Linked DNA regions of Methylovirgula sp. 4M-Z18. The protein of the gene in region 1 interacts with the protein of each later gene in a pairwise test. Links are inferred from orthologs where the notes say so. Each region holds a gene or a part of one and is shown in the gene's direction. Other genes may lie near its edges.

What was found.
Region 2: the proteins of rpe (region 1) and eno interact in binary tests that used the Escherichia coli proteins (3 or more experiments, as listed by UniProt). The link is inferred for Methylovirgula sp. 4M-Z18 from one-to-one orthologs.

Annotation. Positions count from the first base shown.
Region 1 is NZ_CP149574.1:891,157-894,028, reverse strand. It holds rpe (ribulose-phosphate 3-epimerase), read left to right. Parts: upstream 1-1,032; coding sequence 1,033-1,713; downstream 1,714-2,872. Other genes in the region: purB (adenylosuccinate lyase), read left to right, coding at 2,550-2,872; V9T28_RS04045 (hypothetical protein), read right to left, coding at 1,744-2,304; V9T28_RS04055 (NAD(P)/FAD-dependent oxidoreductase), read right to left, coding at 1-892. UniProt on the Escherichia coli protein: Catalyzes the reversible epimerization of D-ribulose 5-phosphate to D-xylulose 5-phosphate.
Region 2 is NZ_CP149574.1:2,211,615-2,228,240, reverse strand. What follows is about bases 12,270-15,215. They hold eno (phosphopyruvate hydratase), read left to right. Parts: upstream 12,270-13,073; coding sequence 13,074-14,357; downstream 14,358-15,215. Other genes in these bases: V9T28_RS10295 (Ppx/GppA phosphatase family protein), read left to right, coding at 14,815-15,215; V9T28_RS10300 (hypothetical protein), read left to right, coding at 14,475-14,657; queF (preQ(1) synthase), read right to left, coding at 12,449-12,910; V9T28_RS10315 (DUF502 domain-containing protein), read left to right, coding at 12,270-12,435. Also shown: dnaG (DNA primase), read right to left, coding at 1-1,804; glucans biosynthesis glucosyltransferase MdoH, read right to left, coding at 1,900-4,131; V9T28_RS10335 (glucan biosynthesis protein), read right to left, coding at 4,119-5,651; bifunctional UDP-N-acetylglucosamine diphosphorylase/glucosamine-1-phosphate N-acetyltransferase GlmU, read left to right, coding at 5,863-7,242; glmS (glutamine--fructose-6-phosphate transaminase (isomerizing)), read left to right, coding at 7,355-9,181; glycogen debranching protein GlgX, read left to right, coding at 9,406-11,523; more of V9T28_RS10315, read left to right, coding at 11,716-12,269; more of V9T28_RS10295, read left to right, coding at 15,216-15,885; V9T28_RS10290 (RlmE family RNA methyltransferase), read left to right, coding at 15,981-16,626. UniProt on the Escherichia coli protein: Catalyzes the reversible conversion of 2-phosphoglycerate (2-PG) into phosphoenolpyruvate (PEP). It is essential for the degradation of carbohydrates via glycolysis.

The DNA of each region.
Region 1 (2,872 bases):
CGCCGTCGGCGTCATAGATCGGGCGATTGAGTGTCGCGCCACCCTGCGCGGTGAAATGCAGGTGATAGCCGCGCTTGATCGACAGCGGGAGTTTGTAGCCGAGCGGCTTGAACACGTCGTCCGACCAGGGCCCGAGCGCGATCACCGCGTCGCGCGCATGCAGACGGCCATCTTCCGTGTCGATGCCCCATCCGTCCGCGTCCTGGCCTAAGGTCCGCGCATCGCCCTTGACGAAATCGCCGCCGCGCTGCTCGAACAAAGCGGCATAGGCCTTCACCAGCGCGCCTGGATCGGGCACGAAGCCGGGATCGAGCAAATGGATGCCGCCGATCACGCTTGCATCGAGATGCGGCTCCAAAGCGCGCACGCTTGCAGCATCGAGGATGCGATAGTTGATGCCGAACGGCTTGAGGCGCGCAACTTCCGCCACGCCCTGGTCCATCGAGCGCTGCGTACGGAACACTTTCAGCCAGCCGACGTCGCGCAGGAGGTGCTCCGCGCCGGCCTGTGCCATCAGGGCTTTGTGCTCGACGAGGCAATTCTCGATCAGCGGCCGCGACGCCATGGCGATCTGCCAGGACATTTCGTGCGAGGAATTGCCGAAATAGCGGACCAGCCAGGGCAGGAATTTCGGCACTGCCGCCACATGGTAGTGCGCCTCGGGCAGCGCATTGAGGGCGTATTTGCGCAAGAGGTTGAAATTGCGCGGAAACATATAGGGGAAGATCGACGAGCGCTCGATGATCCCGGCATTGCCGTAGCTCGTCTCTTCCCCCGCCTCGCCGTTCCGGTCGATCAGAACCACCGACCGGCCCTTCGCCTGCAAATGCAGCGCGGTGGAAACCCCGACCATACCGGCTCCCAATACCGCGACATCCGCCTTGAACGTCATCCGCAACCTCTTCATCCGAAACGGCAATCTCAACGCTTGTGCGCAGATTATGCGCTTCGTCGCGTTCTGTCTTCCGATTTCCCGCCCGCCGTGCTACGCGCATGCCTCCTACCCGCCTATCGAAGACCGCCGGAGTTGCCATGCGTCCCCTCGTCATTCTGCCGTCCATCCTGGCCAGCGATTTCGCCCAGCTTGGCGCCGAGGTTCAGGCCGTGGTCGAGGCTGGTGCCGACATGATCCATATCGATGTGATGGACGGGCATTTCGTGCCCAATATCACCTTCGGACCGGATGTGGTGCGCGCGATCCGCCCGGTTACCGACCGGATGTTCGACACCCATCTGATGATTTCCCCGGCCGACCCCTATCTGGAAGCTTTCGCCAAAGCCGGCAGCGATCGCATCACCGTGCATGCCGAGGCCGGCCCGCATCTGCACCGCTCGCTGCAGGCGATTCGCGCGCTCGGCAAGCGGGCCGGCGTCGCGCTCAATCCGGGCACGTCGGAGACCGCCATCGCCCATGTACTCGACATGGTCGATCTGGTGCTGGTGATGACGGTCAATCCCGGCTTCGGCGGCCAGAAGTTCTTGGCGTCGCAGCTCGACAAGATCCGCGCGGTCAAGGCGATGATCGCCGGCCGCGAGATCGAGATCGAGGTCGACGGCGGCATCACGGCGGAGACCGCAGCGCAGGTGGCGGTGGCCGGCGCGAATTACCTTGTGGCCGGCTCGTCGGTGTTCAAAGGCGGCGCGAAAGCCTATGCGGCAAATATCGCCGCCATCCGCGAAGCAGCGATGCGGGCGCGCGGCGAGAAAGCCTGATCGAGCTTCTGCTATGATCGAGTTTCAACCCTAATCCGGCAATGCGGCCTCAAGGGCGTCTCCGGACAATCTGTTCAGTTCGAGCGCTGTCGCGTCATCGAGATAGAAATAGACTGACCCTTGGCCGTTATCTAGGCCGAAGAACCGCTTGCCGTCGCGTTGCAAATCGCGGAGCACGTGCTCGATCACGTCCGGGTCGGCCCAATCGCTATCGATCTTGATGCTCCGGCGCCGCCGCGCATCATCGACGCCGTATTCAAGCCATCCCGTATCGGATTTGAAATCGAGAGAGCACTGGATGTCTGCGAGCGCTCCCTCTCTCCCGGCCACGAGGCAGAGGCGCTCGGCAATCCTGACATAGTCTTCGTCAGACGAGATACACTCCATATCGAGGTCGTAAGCCCTCGAACATATGTTTCGCCCCCAAGGCTCGCGCTCAACTTCGGAGCCGAACATCAATAGAATCAGGTTGAATGGGCTACTCTCATAATCCTCTCGCGGATATGAATAAAGCAAGTCGTCAACCGTAACGCCCTTATCGAGCTCCAGCCCAAGCGCAGCAAGCTTTTCAATTTGATCTTCGAGCCTCATAGATCTGAATCCTTTGACATTTTACCCCTGAGCAAGCCGGAACATAGCATGAACATATTACTTCGGCAAGCCGTTCCATCTTAATTCCCTCATCTCCGTTTATCGGCACAGGCAAATGCGCCTTTCCGCGGCCCAAACCGGCAGAAGTCCAATCCGTTGTGCAAGAGCCGCGCGAGAGCTTGCCTCAAGCCGGAGGGACGGTTACGGAAAGGGGATAAATCCTTTTTCGTAAAGAGTTGCCGCATATGATCCCCCGCTATTCCCGCCCCGATATGGTTGCAATCTGGGAGCCGCAGACGCGGTTCAAGATCTGGTTCGAGATCGAGGCGCATGCCTGTGACGCGCTCGCCGAACTCGGCGTGATCCCGAAGGAAAGCGCCAAGGCGATTTGGGAAAAGGCCGGCAATGTCACCTTCGACGTCGCGCGGATCGACGAGATCGAGCGCGTCACCAAGCATGACGTCATCGCCTTTCTGACCCATCTCGCCGAATTCATCGGGCCGGATTCGCGCTTCGTGCACCAGGGCATGACTTCGTCCGACGTGCTCGACACCTGCCTCGCGGTGCA
Region 2 (16,626 bases), 1.3 Mb from region 1 along the record:
TATAGTTCTCCGCCTCTTCCGCGAGCGCCGACTCTTCATGCCGTACGTGCTCGCGCAAATCGATCAACTCGACGATGCGCGCGTCATGCAAGTCGCCGATCTGTTCCATCGACGCCACTTCGGTCTCGAGTTCGCGCACGAGAAACCGGTCCATCAGATGGGCGAAATAGCGGGCAATGAAATCTTCCGGCGGCCGCGTGCGCAAGATCGGCATGCGTTGAAAGAGCCTGTGCCCGAGGATGGTACCCTCCGAGGCGCACCCATGCACATTGTCAAGCAGGGGCGAGAAACGCGGATCGATTTCCTCGTGCAGACGCGCAGCGTCGAGCGGTTCGATTTCGTGATGCAGACGGATCAGTTCGTGCAGGAATTCATCATGCGTCGAATCGTCGAGCGCGCCGTGCAGATGCAGGCGGCCGATCCGGTCCATGACCTGTGAGAAGAGATCGGGATATTCGACTGCGAGGCCGAGAAAGTCCCGTTCGTAGAGTGAAAGGCTGCCCGCTGCGGCGGGCGGAATCTGGATGCCCGCGCGGCCCATTGCCGGCGCGCCGGCGCCACGGCCGGGGCGGTCGAGACGCCAGAACAAATTGCGCAGCGACTGGTAGATCTGATCACGATAATATTTCTGCACCAGCGGATCGACGATCGTCTGCGCCGCGTCGCGCAGTGTCTTGTCGAGAACGGCGCGCTGTTCCGGTGTTTTGAGGGCAGCATTCTCGGTCTCGCGTGCCCAGAACACATCCCACAGGGGCTTTGCATCCGCGAGGACGGCGCGGAAAGCGTCGAGGCCGCTTTGCCGGATCAGATCGTCTGGATCCTGGCCGCCGGGCAGATAAGCGAAGTGGAACGAATAACCGGTCTTGAGGACCGGCAGGATGCGATCCACCGCCCGATTCGCTGCACTCAAGCCCGCCCGATCGCCATCGAAGCAGATGACTGGCTCCGGCGCGAATTGCCACAGAGCGGCGATTTGGTCCTCGGTAAACGCTGTGCCGAGCGAGGCGACGACCGGCTTGAAGCCGGCTTGCCATACGGCGATCGCGTCGAGATAGCCTTCCGTCACGACGATGGTGCCAAGGTCATGCGCTGGCCCGCGGGCGCGATGCGCGTTGAAAACCATGGAGCCCTTATGAAAGAGTTCCGTCTCCGGCGAATTGAGATATTTCGGCTTGGCGTCGGCACTCAGCACCCGGCCGCCGAAGGCGACCACGCGGCCCTTGCTGTCCTGAATCGGAATCATCACGCGGCCGCGAAAACGATCATAAGTATTGCGCCCATCGTCCGGCTGAATGATGAGGCCTGCGCGCAGGAGTTGATCTTCGCGAATCCCGTGCTGGAGCAGATAGGTCTTCAACGCGTCGCGGCTGTCGGGCGCATAGCCGATGCGAAACTCGGCCTGGGTCGCCTGCAACATGCCGCGCTTTTGCAGATAAGCGCGGGCGTCAGCGCCGAGCGTTGATTGCAGGCGCCCTTCGAAAAATTGGCATGCGAGCTCGCAGACATCATAAAGGTCCTTGCGCCGTTCTTCGCGCTGAACCATTTCCGGCGAGGCTTCCGGCAGCGCCACGCCGGCTTCCATGGCAAGGCGCTCTACCGTCTCGGGGAAGGAGAGGCCTTCGGTGTCCATAACGAAGCTGAAAATGTCGCCGTGCTTGCCGGATGAGAAATCGTGGTAGAATTGTTTCTGATCGTTCACGTAGAAGCTGGGCGTTTTTTCTGCCGTGAAAGGTGAGAGGCCAGCCCATTCGCGCCCTTTTTTGACGAGCTTCACCCGTCGCCCGATCACCTGCGATGCGGGCAACCGGGCCTTTATTTCTTCAAGGAGGGAAGGCGGGTAGCGCATGCCGCAATTTTAGGACATCTGCGCTGGAGCGCCAGCGCAGTCTTTTGCCGTGATCATGGACGCGGGCGTATGGACCGGACTTCGGCGTCGGCACTCGTGGCGGGCAGGCGGGCGAGGACGTCGATCAGAGCGCGGTCGTGTAAGACAACCATGCGCTCCTTGGGCTTCAGCCACGCCACGGCTTCGGTCAGGTCGCGCGCGTCGTTGAGCTTGGCCTCCGCGACCGCCCGCTCCGTCTCGATGTCGCCGCGCCGACGCGGCTTGGAAACCGGCAAGAAGGCGTCATGAATGTCGCGGAAGGTGGGATCGTCGTGAATCACCGCGAGCCCATCCGCGTCGTCGAGCCCCAATTGGGCAAGTTCTTCCGCAAGCGCATTGGCGCGCACCGCGATCGGTGGCGGCACAAGCTCTTCGGGCGTGGTCAAGAGCCCGAGCCGGCGCAGGAAGAGGCCGATCGATTTCTGCCCGCTCGCCCAGGAAATGAAGATGGCGAGGACGAGGCCGGCGATCGTCGGCGACATCCAGGCAACCAGAGACGGCGAGATCATGAGGCCGGCGATTAGCGTCACGATGCCCATGGCGACATGTGAGCGATGGCGCCGCACGATATCCGCGAAGGGAATCGATCCGTCGTCGCGGCGCTGCGGGTTCCATCCCGTGTCGCGGCCCGAGACGATCTGCATCACCGAGCCGGTCTGGATCAGCATCATGATCGGGGCGAGCAGCGCCGACATTACGACTTCCACGACGGCGGACAGGCACAGGGCTAGGACGCCGCCCGCGCCGCGCCGCGTTTCGCCGTCAAAAATGGCGACGATTAGGCCGAACAGTTTCGGCGCCAGCAGGATCCCCATAGTCGTGCCGAAGAGTTGCAACGCGCGTACTGCGTCGAACCGCGGCCAGGCCGGGAAGAGCGAGAAATCGCTGGTGAAATATTCGGGCCGGATATAACTCGCCTGAATCACGATGATGATACCGACTAGCAATTGCGCCATCCAGAAGGGCGAGGCGAGGTAGCCCATGATGCCGGTCGCGAAATGCTGGCGGGTTGCAAGATGCAGGCCCTTCGCTGGCAGGATGCGCAGATGCTGCATGTTGCCTTGCGCCCAGCGCCGGTCGCGCGCCGCGACATCGATCAAGGATGGCGGGCTTTCCTCATAGGAGCCGCCCAGCGCCGGCAGCATATAGACCGCATAGCCGGCGCGGCGGATGAGCGCCGCTTCGACGAAGTCGTGGCTTAGCACGTGGCCGCCGAACGGCGGCCGCCCGGAGAGATTCGGCAGGCCGCAATGGGCGGCAAAAGCCGCGGTGCGGATGATCGCATTGTGGCCCCAATAATTGCCGTCACGGCCCATCCAGCAGGAGAGGCCGGCCGCGATCACCGGCCCGTAGATTCGGGCGGCGAACTGCTGGACGCGGGCGAAAAGCGTATTACGGTTGATGACCAGCGGCAGCGTTTGGATGATGCCGCTGTCGGGATCGGCTTCCATCGCCGCCGCGAGGCAGACGATCGAATGCGCGGTCATCAGGCTGTCGGCGTCGAGGACCAGCATGTGATCGTAGGCGCCGCCCCAACGGCTAACGAAATCGCCGATATTGCCGGCCTTGCGCGCGGTATTCTTCGGGCGGTGACGGTAATAGATCCGCGCATCGGGGCCGAGCCGCTGCCGCATGGCGAGCAAGGCGCGCTCCTCGGCGATCCAAACATCGGGATTCGTCGTGTCGGATAGGAAAAAATAGTCGAAATGCTCGCCGAGGCCCGTAGCCTGGACATCCTCGTAAATCGCCTGCACGGCGCCGAAAACACGGCTCGGCGCTTCATTGTAGATCGGCATCACGATGGCGGTGCGGCCGTTCAAGGTTTTCGGCATGGGCGGCACTTTGCCGCGCCCTGACAGGAGCCAGAAGAAGCCGACGACGCCCGAGGTGAAGGCGAGGGCGATCCACGAGAAATTGATGACGAAGAGAATGAGCAGCACCCACTGCAGCAACGTCACGCCGCCGATGTCGACCACTTGGTACATTTGCCATGCGCCATAGGCAGTGAGGGCCAAACCACCGATAAAGACGACGAACCGTGAAAACCAAGGCGAGCGCGCAAGGTGCGGTGCCTGCCGCTTGCGACGGCTGGCGCGGGCGAATTGGGAGAAACTCTGGACCGGCATCTCAAGCGCGGACTCAGGCGGCATCGCCTGGGTCAAGGCGTGCGCGTCCTGCTGGTCCTGCGGTGTTTCGCGGAGCCGGTCCGATGCTGGGATGGGTGCGAGGCTCGTCAAGGCGTCCATCGATAAAGCCAAGTCTCACTCATTGGTTTGCCGCCGTTCTCCAGCACAAGGCGGAGTTCGGCAAGGGTTTCACTGCCCGGATCAAGATCGAAACTGACCCGGAAGGTCTTGGTCTCGCGTGAGGGAAAACTCCTGACGTTCGAGATCGTGCCGGCGCCCGCCCACAGATTGGCCTTGATATCACCACTCTGAGCCGGGTCACCTAAAATATCACCGGCGAAATCGACCATAAAGCGGCGACGTTTGCCGGCCTTGCCGCTGCGCGCGCCGGTCACATGCGCGAGCGGCGGTTGCGCGGGTGGATGCCAGCACCAGAACTGGCGATAGGCAAATTGCGTTTCGCTGTTGGCGGCGAGCACCTGTTTGGGCCGCCAATAGGCTATAATATTCTGGTTAACTTCGAAATCCGACGGAATTTCGATCAGAATGACCGAACCTTCGCCCCAATCGCCGATCGGCTCGATCCACAAGGAGGGGCGGCGCTCCCAATGCTGATCGTCGTCCTGGAACCGCTCGAAATTGCGGTCCCGCTGCAGAAGCCCGAATCCTTTGGGGTTTTGGTCGGCGAACACCGAAATCTGTAGGGTTTCGCGGTTCGAGACCGGCCGCCAAATCCACTCGCCATTGCCCTTTTCGATTTGCAGGCCGCTCACGTCATAGACATTCGGGCGGATATCTTCGGAATGGTGCCGGTCCAGGCTGCCGAAGAGATAGCTTGCCTGCATGAGGGCTAGGCCGAAATGGTCGATATCGACTCGAGGAATGAGCGTGCATTCCGTGTCGATGATTGTGGCGTCGCCGGGATGCAGGGTAAAGCGATAAGCCCCGGTAACACTTTCCGAATCCAACAGTGCATGGATGACGAGGGCGTTGGCGGCCAAGGTCGGTTTTTCGATCCATACGGCGCGGATGACTGGAAACTCCTCGCCTTTGACTCCATCCGCGGTGCGGATCGCGAGCGCCCGGGCCGAAACGCCATAGGCTTGGCCTTTAGCGAGGGCCCGGAAGAAGCTGGCCCCTTGAAAAATCGCCACGTCGATCGCCGGCGCATTGTCGCGCGGCTGCAGGACACGGAACCCGGAAAAACCGATGTCTGCAATATTCAGCGGGGGCTGCAAATGCCCGAAATCAAAGTCGCTGGCCTTGTAGGCGAGCCGCTGCACCGTTCCGTCCACGACGAGATTGATCTCCATCGGCGCCGAGAAAATATAGCCGCGGTGGAGGGGCTCGATCTCGAAGCCGACATTGTCCTTGACCCATTGTACCGCATCGGGCTTGGCGCGGAGGCCGACATATTGATCATAGGTGAGATCGGTAAACGGCTCGGGCAAATCGGTCGGGGGCGCGACAAATGGCTTTTTTGCAAGCTCGCGCGCCTGTTCCACCAAGTGGGTCGGATCAAATGCAATAGGTTGCGCCGGAGCAGGCGGGGTCTGCGCTGAGGCTGGGGAGAAGAGAGATTGCGTCATCCCGGCAGCAAATGTGGCAGCGGTCATTTTCAGGATAACACGACGTTCCATCATCAAATCAAGAAACCTGCTTTGGCTCGTTCCATCGGCTCTTCAGGTATCCTTTGGCTGGAACTTGCAAATTCGCAGTATATAAGGATAGCCACACACCGCCGTTTGTCTCTATAGCCTATCAACCAGATTGGCGAGCTTGTTTTTGACGCCTTCGGGGCAAAATGAGCGACGTAGTTCTATTTTCACCAATGACGTGAATGGAAGCTGAATGACCGATCACGACCAAGTGCCCCGCCGCTCCTGTTTGGCGATCATTCTGGCGGCGGGCGAGGGAACGCGTATGCGTTCGGCCAAGCCCAAGGTGCTCCATCAGGTCGCGGGCCTGTCCCTGCTTGGCCATGTGCTGAAGAGCGTCGCGGCCTTTGAGGCCGATGGGCTCGCCGTGGTCATCGGCCCGGATCATGACAATGTGGCCGCCGAAGCGCGGCGCTTTGCCCCGGATGCCGAGATTTTCGTGCAGGCGGAGCGCAAAGGCACGGCGCATGCGGTGCTCGCCGCCCGTGACACACTGGCGAAGGGCTATGACGACGTCATCATCGCCTTCGGCGACACGCCGCTCGTCTTGCCGGAAACCTATCGTCACATGCGCGCGCTGATCGCGGGCGGCGCCACGGTCGCGGTGCTGGGGTTCGAAGCCAAGGATCCGACGGGCTATGGACGGCTTCTGGTTCAGGACGGCGACCTGATTGCGATTCGCGAGCACAAGGACACGAGCGAGGCCGAGCGCCTCGTGAAGCTGTGCAATGGCGGCATCATGGCGCTTGACGGACACCGCGCACTGGAACTCCTGTCGCAGATCCGGCCGAATAATGCACAAAAAGAATATTACCTCACCGATTGTGTCGAAGTGGCTCGCGCCAAGGGCCTGCGATCCCGCGTGTTCGTCGTGCCAGAAAGCGAAGTCATGGGCATCAACGATCGTGTGCAGCTCGCCACATGCGAGGCTTTGTTTCAGGCGCGAAAACGCGAACGGGCGATGCGCGATGGCGTGACCTTGCAGGCGCCCGAGACGGTATTTTTTGCGCATGATACAGAGATCGGCCGCGACGTGACGATCGAGCCCAATGTGATGTTTGGCGCAGGCGTCAAAGTTGCCGATGGCGCGGTAATCCACGCCTTCTCGCATCTGGAGGGCGCGACCGTCGGCCAAGGTGCGACGGTCGGGCCCTTCGCCAGGTTGCGGCCCGGCACCGATCTCGGGCCGGAGGTCAAAATCGGCAATTTCGTCGAGACCAAAGCAGCCACGATCGGTGCGGGCGCCAAAGTCAGCCATCTTTCCTATATCGGCGACGCGCGGGTCGGGGCGGAGGCGAATATCGGTGCGGGAACCATCACCTGCAATTACGACGGCTATTTCAAATCGCTCACCGAGATCGGTGCGCAGGCCTTTATCGGCTCGAATTCTGCGCTGGTCGCGCCGGTCAAGATCGGTCGCGGCGCCTATGTCGGCTCAGGATCGGTCATCACCAAGGACGTGCCCGATGATGCGTTGGCGGTCGGGCGCGGCCGGCAGATCATGAAGGAGGGGTGGGCCGCGTCGTTTCATGCGCGGCAGGCCGCGGCCAAGGCGCAAAGCCACAAAAAGTGATGATCGCGCTTTTTTAAGGCTGTCACCGGATTTCACCATTCGTGATTTCACGCGCGGGCGGGATTTTCTTAAAGCTTGATCAAAGAGTTGAATTGAACGGAGCATCAGTCGCATGTGCGGAATTGTCGGAATTGTCGGAAAAGCGCCCGCGGCGCCTGAGATCATCGAGGCGCTGAAACGGCTTGAATATCGCGGCTATGATTCCGCCGGCATCGCTACGTTGGAAGATGGGCAACTGGCCCGTCGGCGAGCCGAGGGCAAGCTGAAGAATCTCGCGGCCAAACTCGTCGCCGAGCCGTTGAAGGGACATATCGGCATCGGCCACACCCGCTGGGCGACCCATGGCCGCCCGACCGAAAACAACGCCCATCCGCACGCCTCCGGCAAAGTCGCGATGGTTCACAACGGCATTATCGAAAATTTCCGCGAATTGCGCGAAGAACTGCAGGGCAAGGGGCATAAGTTTGCGACCGAAACGGATTCAGAGGTCGTCGCCCATCTCGTCACCGACGAAATGAATCAGGGCAAGGCGCCGGCCGACGCCGTTGCTGCTGCATTGCCGAGACTGCGCGGCGCCTTTGCCTTGGCCTTCCTGTTCAATGGGGAGGACAATCTTCTGATCGGCGCGCGGCAGGGCGCTCCCCTTGCCGTGGGCTACGGCGACGGTGAAATGTATCTTGGCTCGGATGCGCTGGCGTTGGCGCCGTTCACCGAAATGATCACCTATCTGGAGGATGGCGATTGGGTAGTTCTGACTCGCGACACGGCAGAGTTCCGTGACGCCAAGGGCCGTTTGGTCAACCGCAAGAAGATCAAGAGTCAGGCAAGCGCCTTTCTGATCGACAAAGGCAATTATCGTCACTTCATGGCGAAGGAGATCCACGAGCAGCCGGAAGTCGTCGGCCGCACGCTGGCGCATTATCTCGACATGGCGGCGGGCAGAGTGCGGCTGCCGTTCGACCTTCCGTTCGACGCGTCAAAGGTTTCACGCATCACGATTTCTGCCTGCGGCACAGCCTATATCGCCGGGCTCGTGGCAAAATATTGGTTCGAAAAATTCGCCCGGATCATCATCGACATCGATGTGGCGTCGGAGTTCCGGTATCGCGAAGCGCCGATGGAAGAAAGCGGCGTCATGATCGTCGTCTCGCAATCGGGCGAAACGGCCGATACGCTCGCGTCGCTGCGTTATGCGAAAGATCATGGCCAGCACATTATTGGCGTCATCAATGTGCCCACATCCACGATGGCGCGCGAAAGCGACATTGCCGCATTGACTCTTGCCGGGCCCGAAATCGGCGTTGCCTCGACCAAGGCTTTCACGTGCCAATTGGCGGTCCTCGCCTGTCTTGCGATCGCTTTCGGCCGCGCGCGCGGCGTGCTCAGCGAAGAAACGGAGCGGCGGCTCGTTGCGGAACTCATCAACACACCTGGTCTGATGGCCGAAGCCGCGAAGCGCGAAAGCATGATCGAAATGATCGCGCATCAGCTCACCCATACCAACGACGTGCTCTATCTCGGTCGGGGCACATCCTATCCGCTCGCGCTCGAAGGCGCGCTGAAGCTCAAAGAACTTTCCTATATTCACGCAGAAGGTTATGCGGCGGGCGAGCTCAAGCACGGGCCGATCGCACTGATCGATGAGACCATGCCCGTCATCGTCATGGCGCCCTACGATCCGTGGTTCGAAAAGACCGTGTCCAACATGCAGGAGGTGGCGGCGCGCGGCGGCAAGATTATTCTGATTTCCGACAGCCGCGCGGCGCTAGAGGCCTCGCTGGACGTCATGGCGACCATCACCATGCCTGAGATGCCACCGGATTTCGCCGCCATCCCTTATGCGGTGCCAATGCAGATGATCGCCTATCATACCGCCGTCCTGATGGGGAAGGATGCGGATCAGCCCCGCAACCTCGCCAAGAGCGTGACGGTCGAGTAGGGAAGAAAATCGCTTCTTTCTCCTGTGTGGAAATAATAAAGTTCTTTCCTGTCGCAATGATCCTGTCATGGCGCGATATTTCAATGGTATCCAGGTTGTTTGGATACCAATGAAACGTGCGAAGCCGGGTCAGCCATCGGATGGGAGCCACCGCAAGGTAGGGCTCGTTGCAGAGGGGTGCCGTGGCTTTGGACACGGCATCTCCCGGAAGGAAGGATGGCGGCATGACCTATCTGGGTAGGACGAGAATCCGCGAGGGCCATCCGCATCCGCGCGGGGCGATATGGGACGGATCGGGCACCAACTTCGCCCTGTTCTCGGCCAATGCCACCAAGGTCGAAGTCTGCCTCTTCGATGCGAGCGGCGAGCAGGAGGTCGAGCGCATCGAACTGCCGGAATTCACCGACGAGATCTGGCACGGCTATCTGCCCGATGTCAGTCCCGGCATGCTCTACGGCTATCGCGTCCATGGTCCTTATGAGCCGGAGGCGGGGCATCGCTTCAATCCCAATAAGCTCCTGCTCGATCCCTACGCCCGCTCGCATTTCGGTGCGCTGACCTGGAACCCGGCGGTGTTCGGCTACACGCTGGGCGAGGGCGACCTTTCCTTCGACGAGCGTGACAGCGCCCCCTTCATTCCCAAATGCATGGTGGTGGACACGCGCTTCGACTGGCCTGGCAATCGCTCGCTTGTCCCCTGGGACCAGACGATCATCTACGAGACCCATGCAAAGGGCTTCACCCAGCGCCATCCCAATATCGCTGAGCACCTGCGGGGCACGTATGCCGGCCTTGCCGCTACCCAATCGCTGCAGCACATCAGGGGGCTCGGCGTCACCACCGTGGAGCTTCTGCCCGTCCACACGTTCGTGGACGACGACCATCTGCTCAACCGTGGCCTCAGAAACTATTGGGGCTACAATTCTATCGGCTTCTTCGCGCCCGATCCGCGCTATGCCGCCGATCCGCAGAACGTGCTGGCCGAGTTCAAGCAGATGGTGGCGCGCTTCCACGATGCTGGGCTCGAGGTCATCCTCGACGTGGTTTACAATCATACCGCGGAGGGCAACGAGCTTGGACCGACCCTGTCCTTCAAAGGCATCGACAACGCTTCCTATTACCGGCTGATGCCCGATCAGAAACGTTATTACATCAATGACACCGGCACCGGGAACACGGTCAATGTCAGCCATCCGCGTGTCATTCAGATGGTGACGGACAGCCTGCGATACTGGGTGAACGAGATGCATGTCGACGGTTTTCGCTTCGACCTCGGCACTATCCTGGCGCGCGATGTGGACGGCTTTAATCCCGAGAGCGGCTTCCTCAAGGCGGTGGGGCAGGATCCGGTGCTGGAAAACGTCAAGCTGATCGCCGAACCCTGGGATGTCGGTCCGGGCGGCTACCAGGTGGGAGGCTTCACGCCGGGTTGGGCGGAGTGGAACGATATCTATCGCGACACCGCTCGCGATTTCTGGCGTGGCAAGGCGAGACCCGCCGCGCTAGCCCGGCGCCTGTGCGGCTCGCCTGACAAGTTCGACCATCGCGGCCGCAAGCCTTGGTCGTCGGTGAACTTCCTCACCGCCCATGACGGCTTCACCCTGCGCGATCTCGTCTCCTACAACGAGCGCCACAACGAGGCGAATGGGGAGGAAAACCGCGATGGCAGCGCCGACAACCGCTCGTGGAACTGCGGCGTCGAGGGGCAGACGGACGATCCTGGCGTCAATGCGCTGCGCGCGCGCCAGCAGCGCAATATGTTGGCGCTGCTGCTGCTGTCCCAGGGCACGCCGATGATCCTGGCCGGGGACGAATTCGGCCGCACCCAGCAGGGCAACAACAACGCTTATTGTCAGGACAGCGACATCAGTTGGGTGGATTGGGGGCTTGCCGAACGGAACCGCGACCTTGTCGATTTCGTGCGCCGCCTCATGCAATTGCGACGCAAATACCCGATCTTGCGCCGCTCGCGCTACCTGATCGGCGAGCGCACCAACGAAGCCATCGATGTCCGCGAAGTGACCTGGATTCACCACGGCGGCGAGGAGATGACCAGCGCCAACTGGGACGATCCGGCAGAGATTCCATGCTTCGGCATGATCCTGGATGGCCGTGCCCAAGCAAGCGGCATCCGCAAGCGCGGCTCGGACGCCACCTTGCTCGTCCTTATCAACGCCCATCATGAGCCCGTGCCGTTCCGGCTGCCACCTTGCTATGACGGCTCCGCCTGGAGGCGACTGCTCGCCACCGACGATCCGGACCTGCCGGAAGCCGATATTGGCGTCGGCCAGATCTGTGACGTGCAGGGCCGTTCGCTCGTCCTATTCGAGCGGGTGGATTAAAGGCGAAGCAGATTTTCTTTGCATGGCTTTGCACATCGCGCTATTTGGCCCGGGATATGCTTTCGAGGCGCGGATGCCTCTAGCTCGATGCGCGTCTTGCAGCGGTCACAATCTTAAGTTGCATTGCGGACGCCAAATCGCCATGGTGCCGCGAATTTGAGGTGGCCCCGTCGCGATATAGTGGAAGAGCGAATGTCTTTCAACGACCCCCTGCATGACGATGTCAAACCGGTCAGGACCGGTCTTGGCGCTCGGCTAAGAGCTTATTTTTTCACCGGAATCGTCATCGTCGGGCCTGTCGCCGCGACGGCCTATATCGCCTGGTGGTTCATCGATACGGTCGACCATTGGGTGACGCCGATTGTCCCGCGCGCCTTGCTGCCCGACACTTATTTGCCCTGGCATGTGCCCGGCATCGGCGTGATCATCGCGCTTGTCGGCCTCACACTGCTTGGATTCCTGACCGCCAATATCGCCGGGCGGACACTGGTGCGGCTGGGCGAGCGGATTTTGAGCCGCATGCCCGTGGTGCGCGGGCTCTACAAAAGCCTGAAGCAGGTGTTCGAGACGATTTTTTCGCAATCGGGAACAAGTTTCCGCAAAGTCGGGCTGGTGCAATATCCGATGCCGGGCTGGTGGACCCTGGTTTTCATCTCGTCGAAACCCGGCCCGTTGGTCTCGGGCTACTTGCCGGAAGGCGAAGATTTCACGTCGATCTTCTTGCCTTGTACGCCCAACCCGACCACCGGCTTTTACATCTATCTGCCGACCAAGGATGTGATCGAAGTGCCTATGTCGCCTGATACGGCGGCCAAGCTCATCATGTCCGCCGGCCTCATTCAGCCCGAAGGGCAGGCGATGCTGGCGGGGCTTGCCCAGAATGCACGCAAGCCCAGCAACGTTCCTGCTTAGGCCAGGGTGCGCCTCATCCGCGCCCGCGGTATGATGCCACACCCTGATCGGGCACCCAGGTGCCCTTCGGCACGGTCCCGGTCTGCCAGAACACGTCGATCGGAATGCCGCCGCGCGGATACCAATAGCCGCCGATGCGGAACCATTTCGGCCTCAGCAATTTGACGAGATCCTTGCCGATCCGCACCGTGCAATCCTCGTGAAAGGCGCCGTGGTTGCGGAAGCCGAGCAGATAGAGCTTGAGGCTTTTCGACTCGACCAGCCAAGCGCCCGGCACGTAATCAATGACAAGATGGGCAAAATCCGGCTGATTGGTCACCGGACAGACGGATGTGAATTCCGGCACCGTGAAACGCGCTACGTAATTGGTTCCGGCTTGCGGGTTCGGGACGCGCTCCAGGATCGCTTCATCGGGATGGTCGGGCATTGCGACGCTCTGGCCGAGCGCATGCAATTGCTTCGTGGATTTTGCCATATCGCACCTTAACAAGGTCAGGAAGAGTTCTGGGCAGAACCGATAAAGCGCCTGTGTCCAAACGGCAAGATTGTCATCAAAGAGTCACGCGATTCGAGGCTTTGACTCCGCGACGCCTTCGCGTACAAAAGCGCGTCGTAATCGCCGTTCAAGTGAGGATGTAATGACAGCAATCGTCGATATTGTGGCTCGCGAAATCATGGATTCCCGTGGCAATCCAACGGTTGAAGTGGATGTCATTCTCGAAGACGGTTCCATGGGCCGAGCCGCAGTGCCCTCGGGCGCTTCGACCGGTGCGCATGAGGCGGTGGAACTGCGCGACGGCGACAAGGCGCGTTTCATGGGCAAGGGCGTGCTCAAAGCGGTCGAAAGCGTCAATCGCGATATTTTTGAGGCGATCGGCGGCCTCGAGGCCGAGGATCAGGTCAAGATCGATGAAACCATGATCGCGCTCGACGGCACGCCGAATAAGGCGAAGCTCGGCGCCAACGCCATTCTCGGCGTATCGCTCGCCGTGGCCAAGGCCGCGGCCGAAGCGTCCGGTCTACCGCTCTATCGCTATATCGGCGGCACCCAGGCGCGCGTGCTCCCCGTGCCGATGATGAACATCGTCAATGGCGGCGTGCATGCGGACAATCCGATCGATTTCCAGGAATTCATGGTGCTGCCGACCGGTGCGCCGAGCCTGAAGGAGGCGGTGCGCTGGGGCTCGGAAATCTTCCACACGCTCAAGGGTGCGTTGAAGAAGGCTGGACATAATACCAATGTCGGCGACGAGGGCGGCTTTGCGCCCAACCTGCCTTCGGCGGAGGCCGCGCTCGATTTCTGCGTTAAAGCCATCGAGGCGGCGGGCTTCAAGCCCGGCCAAGACGTTCACCTCGGCCTCGACTGCGCTTCGACCGAATTCTTCAAAGATGGCGCTTATGTCTATGAAGGTGAAGGTAAAACGCGTTCGATCCAGGAGCAGGCCGAGTATCTCGCCAAACTGGCCGCGAGCTACCCGATCATCACGATCGAGGACGGCATGGCCGAGGACGATTGGAAGGGCTGGAAGATCCTGACTGACCTCATCGGCACAAAAACGCAGCTTGTCGGCGACGATCTGTTCGTCACCAATGTCACGCGTCTGGCCGACGGTATCAAGCAGGGCGTCGCCAATTCGATCCTGGTGAAGGTCAATCAAATCGGGTCGCTCACCGAGACGCTCGCCGCGGTCGATATGGCGCACCGCGCCGGCTACACCGCGGTCATGTCGCACCGCTCGGGCGAGACCGAGGATTCGACCATTGCCGACCTAGCGGTCGCGACCAATTGCGGCCAGATCAAAACCGGCTCGCTGGCCCGTTCTGACAGATTGGCCAAATACAATCAGCTCATCCGCATCGAAGAAGAGCTCGGGCCGCAGGCGGTTTATGCCGGGCGCGCCGCGCTCAAGGCGCTGCGGTAAGGATCGGCGCAGGGCGCGGGGATTGCTTCCCGCGCCCTCATCTTTTGTTTACCTTGTTCATTCACGCGATATTCAGCGGCGCGACGCGAAGATTTGGCTGATGCTGGAGGGTATTCGATGTCCAAGATCCGTATTGCTCTGATTTCGTCACTGCTTCTGAGCGCCATCGGTCTCTCCGCCTGCGCTCCCGCACCGTATTATTACTACGGCTATCATCGTCCCTACTATTATGGCCCGGTCGTCGTGGGGGGCTGGGGTCCTGGCTATCGCTATGGCTACGGCGATTATCGGCACTGGTAATGCGCGGGCCAAAAGTAACCAAGTCATGAATCCCCTGTAATTCAGCTTGGCAGATTCGTCATAGCATTGTTACACTCCCCGTGAAGTGCAGCCTGGGCGCGTCCGCGCGATGGGCTGGTTGCGCCAACCCGGTTGGCGCCGAGGGGAGTTTGGAGTGGTGGCGCAGCTTGCAGGCGGGGACGAGGTTCAAACCGCGCCTCAGCCTCATGGCGATTTCTATCCGCAACCGGGGCGCCGGAGCGACCCGCGGATAACTTACGCTGCGCTTGATCTGGGCACCAACAATTGCCGTCTGCTGATCGCGCGTCCATTTCACGAAGGCTTTCAAATTGTTGACGCTTTTTCGCGGATTGTGCGGCTTGGCGAGGGCCTGACGCAGACCAATAGGCTCGGCGAAGCCGCGATTTTACGCACCATCGCGGCATTGCATATTTGCCGGGACAAGATGGAAGCGCGCCATGTGATGCGCGCCAGACTCATCGCCACCGAGGCCTGCCGCGCGGCCGAAAACGGCGAGGATTTTATCGACCGCGTCTATGAAGAGACAGGCCTCGACCTTGAAATCGTCGATCGTGAGGCCGAGGCGCACTTGGCTGCGGCCGGTTGTGCGGCCCTCGCGGATGAGCGCGCCGAATCGATTCTCTTGTTCGACATCGGCGGCGGCTCGAGCGAGGTGGTTTGGCTGAACCGGGCCGAGGATGGCCACGACTGCGGCAATTTGCGTGGACGGGTCAAGGATTGGGTGTCGCTGCCTGTCGGCGTCGTGAGCTTGGCCGAGAAATTCGGCGGCGTGGAAGTTTCTCCCGGAGTGTTCGAGGCGATGATCGCGCATGTCGAGGAGGGGCTGGCCAATTTTGCCGCGCGCCTTTCACGCGAGCGCCGGTGCCAGAATTTCCACCTCCTGGGGACCTCCGGCACGGTCACGACCCTCGCCGGCGTGCATCTCGGGCTTGCCCGATATGACCGTCGCCGTGTCGACGGCCTGTGGATGTCCCGTCTGGAGGTCGATGCGGCGATGGCGTATTTGCGCGCCATGTCCTATTCCGACCGGGCGCAGCACGGCTGTATCGGACCCGACCGCGCCGACCTCGTGCTTGCCGGTTGCGCCATTTTCGAGGCGATCCGGCGGGCCTTTCCGGCGCGCCGCGTGAGGATCGCCGATCGCGGCTTGCGCGAGGGGCTCCTGACGCAGATGATGCACGCGGACCGGGCGCGGCAGAAGCGATAAAGCATTTTCCAGAAAAGTTGCTCGACTTTTCGGCGGCCTGTATGTCGTTGCCCAGACATATAATGTCGATGGCGGCAATTGGATGAGCTGACGAGATGACGGCAGGCAAGACAGGGGGCGGATCCGGCCGCGAAGGTGGCCGGTCGCTCAAGACGCGGGTGAAGACGGCGGGCAAGCGCTCTGTCAGCTCGACCCGCTGGCTACAACGGCAGTTGAACGACCCTTACGTCGCGCGCGCCAAGCGCGAAGGTTATCGCTCGCGCGCGGCGTTCAAGCTGATCGAAATCGACGAAAAATATAAGCTCCTGAAGGCGGGGCAAAATATCGTCGATCTCGGCGCCGCACCCGGCGGATGGTCGCAGATCGCGGCGCAAAAGGTCGGATCGGCGGAGGGCAGAGGCAAGGTCGTCGGCATTGATCTTCTGGACATCGAGCCGATCGCGGGGGTCGATTTCCAAGTCATGGACTTCCTCGATCCCACCGCGCCCGACCGGTTGAAGGAGATGCTCGGCGGATTGGCGGATGGCGTCATTTCCGACATGGCGGCGAATGCCACCGGCCATAAGAAAACCGACCATCTGAAAATCGTGGCGATTGCGGAACTGGCGGCGCATTTTGCCGTCGAGGTCCTGAAGCCGGGCGGGTATTTCCTCGCCAAAGTGCTGCAGGGCGGCACCGAGCACGAGCTACTGACGCTTCTGAAGCGCGATTTTGCGACCGTGCGGCACATGAAGCCGGCGG